One region of the Acidovorax sp. GW458-11-26-14-TSB4 genome, then DNA from elsewhere that is predicted to be linked to it. Evidence: riboswitches for the same ligand, from Rfam matches in the RefSeq annotation. Region 1 holds a riboswitch; the other holds the start of a gene.
What was found. Region 1 has a riboswitch for glycine ahead of gcvT (glycine cleavage system aminomethyltransferase GcvT). Riboswitches for the same ligand answer to the same signal wherever they lie in the genome.

Region 1 (2,387 bases):
ATCTTCTGGCCATCGGTGCTCTGCAATTCGGTGTGCTCGCGCACGGGTACGCGCTCCAGCGCCACCAGCCCCACGCGCTTGCGCGGCAGGCTGGCGGGGTTGTCGATCTGTGCCAGCACCTTGTCGGCACCGGGGAAACCGCCTGCGCGTGCGCCCCCGGTGCGGCGCACCTTCTGGATGGCCCAGTTCAGCGCCGCCTCGGGCGGGGTGGTGGTGGTGTCGATGTCGTTGCCGTACAGGCACAGGCCGGCTTCCAGGCGCAGCGAGTTGCGTGCGCCCAGGCCGATGGGCTTGACCTCGGGCTGGGCCAGCAGCGCGCGCGCCAGGGTCTCGGCCTGGGCCGCGGGCACCGAGATCTCGAAGCCATCCTCGCCGGTGTAGCCGCTGCGCGTGACGAAGCAGTCGCAGCCGGCAATGGTGTAGCTGCCGCCGGTCATGAACACCAGTTGCTCGATGCCGGGAGCCAGGCGCGCCAGGGCGTTCACGGCCTGCGGGCCCTGCAGCGCCAGCAGGGCGTGGTCGGGCATGGGCTGCACCTCGCAGCGCTGGCCGATGCGCGCCTGGATGTGGGCGATGTCCCCCACCTTGCAGGCGCCGTTGACGATCACGAACAGCGTGCCGTTGCCCTGGTTGAAGAACATCAGGTCGTCGATGATGGTGCCTTCGTCGGTTAGCAGCAGGCCGTAGCGCTGCTTGCCCACGGGCAGGTCGACCACGTCCACGGGCACCAGGGTCTCGAAGGCTGCGGCAGCGTCCGGGCCGATGAGCTTGAGCTGGCCCATGTGCGATACGTCGAACAGGCCGGCTGCGGTGCGGGTGTGCACATGCTCGGCCATGAGGCCTGCGGGGTACTGCACAGGCATGGAGTAGCCGGCAAATGGCACCATGCGGGCGCCCAGCTCCAGGTGCAGGGCGTTCAGCGGCGTGGTGAGCAGGGGGGCAGCAGGGGCAGACATGGGGCGGACTCCGGGCAAATGAAAGCCGCAACCCATGCATGGATTGCGGGATTTGCCCTGCTGTCCGCTTTACCTGAGAGATTCACCGCACCACCCTGGCTGGCGGCTGCGGCTTGCTCCTTCGGTGGATGGCCTGCGCTGAGTTGCGCGGCCACCTCTCTCCAGCAAGGGAACGCCTGCATCCCTGCAGGCGCTTGCCAGTCCTTTTGCCTGAGCGTTCGGGGTGTCCCTGCGCCTTCGGCGGCCTTCTCAAGGAAGGCTCTCTCCTGACGTTGGCGATTCTAACTACTTTGAATACACCAGGTCGCGAAGCGCGAGCGAAATGCCCGGAATGTAGGTGATGATCAACAGGCACACCAGGATCACGCACACGAAGGGCAGCAGGTGCTTGATGATCCGGTCCAGCGATATGCGCGCCACCGTGCAGGCCGCGAACAGGTTCACGCCGAAGGGGGGTGTGATCATGCCCAACGCCAGGTTCACCACCATGATCAGCCCGAAGTGCACCGGGTCCACGCCGAAGTGCATGGCCACCGGGGCGAGGATGGGCGCCAGCACGATGATGGCGGCGCTGGTCTCGATGAACATGCCGATCACGAACAGCGCGGCATTCACGCCCAGCAGGAACATGGCCGGCGACTGCAGCACCGATTCCAGCCAGCGGCCGATGGCGTCCGGCACGCCCGCGCGCGTGATCAGGAAGGCAAAGAGCCCGGCGTTGGCGATGATGAACATGATCACCGCCGACGAGATCGCCGACTTGCGCAGGATGGCGAACAGGTCCTTGGGCTTGATCTCGCGGTAGATCACGATGCCCACGATGAGCGCATAGAACACGGCCACGGCCGATGCTTCGGTGGGCGTGAACACGCCCCCATAGATGCCGCCCAGGATGATCACCGGCATCAGCAGCGCCCAGCCGGCCTGCAGCGTCGCCTTGCCGAAGGGCATACGGCCTTCGCCATCGTTCTTGCCCCAGCCCTTCCACTTGCAGTAGGCCCACACGAAGAGCATCAGCGCAAAGCTGATCAGCAGGCCCGGGCCGAAGCCGGCGATGAACAGCTCGCCAATCGACACCTCGGCGCTCACGCCGTAGAGGATCATGGGGATGGAGGGTGGAATGATCACACCCAGCTCCGCGCTGGTAGCCTGCAGCGCTGCCGCGTAGCTGGTGGGGTAGCCATGCTTGATGAGCGCCGGAATCAGGATTGCGCCGATGGCGAAGGTGGTGGCCACGGAGGAGCCCGACACCGCCGCAAAGATCATGCAGGTGAGCACGCAGGTCATGGGCAGGCCGCCCTGCACGCCGCCCACGATGCTCTTGGCAAATTCGACCAGCCGGCGCGAGATGCCACCGGTCTCCATCAGATTGCCCGCCAGGATGAAGAACGGAATGGCCGCCAGTGGAAACTTGTTGATCGAGGCGAACAT
Region 2 (2,387 bases), on a different contig from region 1:
ACAGGCGGCGAGGCGCGGCGCCTACAGACCCCGCGCCCCGGCCTCGCCACCATACAGAGGCGAAACCACAACATTGAAAAAGGAGTCACTCATGACCTACAAAACCATTTCCGCCGCCGCCCTGATCGCCAGCACGCTGGCCCTGGGCAGCTTTGCCCCTGTGGCCGTTGCACAGACGGTGGTGATCCAGTCCGGCCAGGTGATCCCCGCCCCACCCCCACCCCGCCGTGAAGCGGTGCCTGCCCCGCGCCGCGGCATGGTCTGGGAAGAAGGCCACTGGGACTGGCGTGGCGGGCGCCATGTGTGGGTGGCCGGCCACTGGGTCAAGGCCCGCCCCGGCTATGCCTACCGCCAGCCCACCTGGCAAGAACGTGATGGCCGCTGGGAAATGCGCCGTGGCGGCTGGGACCGTGACGGTGACGGCATTTCCAACCGCAACGACAGGGACCGCGATGGCGATGGTGTGTCGAACCGCCGCGACAGCAACCCTGACAACCCCCGCCGCAACTGACGCCTGACGGGCCAGCGCCTGGCCTTTTATCAGCAACGAACGCCGCACATTAGCTGCGGCGTTCGTCTTTCTGCGCCCTAGAATGGACACCGCAGGAGAGCAGGTGGCGACAGCCATCTCACCGAAGGCGCAAACTCCCATGCACGCTCAGGTCCCGTACTGCACCATCCATCATCATCAAGGCCGTCTGGAGAGCCGCTGCACCATGCAGCGCACCGAAGGAGCAAGCCGCAGCCCATGAGGGGCCCGCGGTGAATCTCTCAGGTACCAAGGACAGGGGGAGCGGCAGCCGGGCGACATGCGTCGTGCCTGCTGCGTGCTCCGGACATTGCGCTCCGGCGCCGTGCTGCACACGCGCCGCCGCCCGGTGATTGCCCTTTCAAAGGCTTTCAAATGCGTGTGATCGTTCTTGGTGCCGGCCTGCTCGGCGTGACTTCGGCCTATTTCCTGCAACAGCTCGGCCATGAGGTGACCGTCATCGACCGCCAGGGTGCGCCCGGCGCGGAAACCAGTTTTGCCAATGGCGGCCAGATCTCGGTGAGCCACGCCGAGCCGTGGGCCAACCCGAGCGCCCCGCTCAAGGTGCTGCAGTGGCTGGGCAAGGAAGATGCCCCCTTGCTGTTCCGCCTGCGCGCCGACATGCGCCAGTGGCTCTGGGGCCTGTCCTTCCTGCGCAACTGCACGCCGGCACGCACGCGCCACAACATCGAGCAGATCGTGCGCCTGGGCACCTACAGCCGAGACACGCTGCAGCAACTGCGCGCCGCCACGGGCATCGCCTACGAGCAGCGCACGCAGGGCATCCTGCACTTCTACACCAGCCAGAAGGAGTTCGACGGCGCCCTGGCGCCGGCCGAGCAGATGCGCGCCCTGGGATGCGAACGCCAGGTGGTGAGCGCCGACGAGGCCGTGCGCATCGAACCCGCACTGGCCCACATCCGCCCGCAACTGGCGGGGGCCACCTACACGGCCGAGGACGAATCGGGCGATGCCAATGCCTTCACGCGCGAGCTGGCGCGCCTGTGCGAGGCGGCGGGCGTGCAGTTCCGCCTGGGCCACCACATCACAGCGCTGCGCGAGGCCGGCGGGCGCATCGACCATGTGGAAGTGACCAACGCCGAAGGCCGCTTCGAGCGCGTGCACGGCGATGCCTTCGTGCTCGCAATGGGCTCGTTCAGCCCGCTGCTAGCGCAGCCGCTGGGCATCCGCCTGCCCATCTACCCGGCCAAGGGCTATTCGGTGACCATGCCGGTCAAGGATGCAAGCATGGCCTACCAGGTGAGCCTCACGGACGACGAGTACAAGCTGGTGTTTTCGCGCTACACCAGCGAGCGCGGCGACCGCCTGCGCATCGCCGGCACGGCCGAGCTCAATGGCTACCAGCGCGACCTGAACCAGGTGCGCTGCGAGGCCATCGTGCGCCGCGTGGAGCAGCTGTTCCCGGGCGCCGGCGATGCCAGCCAGGCCCAGTTCTGGACCGGCCTGCGCCCGGCCACGCCGAGCAATGTGCCGCTGATCGGCAAGACGAAACTGGCCAACCTGTTCCTCAACACCGGCCATGGCACGCTGGGCTGGACGCATGCCTGCGGCTCGGGCAAGTCGGTGGCACGCATCGTGAGCGGGCTGGCGCCCGAGCTGGACTTCGCCTTCACGGGCATGCCCCAACGCAGCACGGCCGGCCTGTTCCCTGCGGCGTCGAAGGCCTGAGCAACGCGCCTAGGGCGCGGCGCCCGAGGCCTGAGCGACAAAGCTGGCCAGTGCCCGCATGTCCTTGTCGCTGAGCTTGTCGGCGTAGGACGGCATGATGCCGATGCCCGCCTTCAGGGCGCGCAGCACGCGCTCGGCATTGGGCTTGAGCTCGTCCAGTGCGGGGCCG

Region 2: another riboswitch for glycine. It lies ahead of AC07X5_RS16610 (D-amino acid dehydrogenase); the one in region 1 lies ahead of gcvT (glycine cleavage system aminomethyltransferase GcvT).

The regions. Positions count from the first base shown of each region.
Region 1 covers NZ_JBWKYR010000028.1:3,671-6,057, forward strand. Annotated here, with positions in the region: gene gcvT (glycine cleavage system aminomethyltransferase GcvT) at 1-956, opposite strand, end outside; glycine riboswitch at 1,007-1,131, opposite strand; glycine riboswitch at 1,145-1,235, opposite strand; gene AC07X5_RS29345 (TRAP transporter large permease) at 1,242-2,387, opposite strand, start outside.
Region 2 covers NZ_JBWKYR010000007.1:137,927-140,313, reverse strand. Annotated here, with positions in the region: gene AC07X5_RS16615 (YXWGXW repeat-containing protein) at 92-511, shown strand; glycine riboswitch at 594-683, shown strand; glycine riboswitch at 689-798, shown strand; gene AC07X5_RS16610 (D-amino acid dehydrogenase) at 905-2,218, shown strand; gene sorU (SorU family sulfite dehydrogenase c-type cytochrome subunit) at 2,228-2,387, opposite strand, start outside.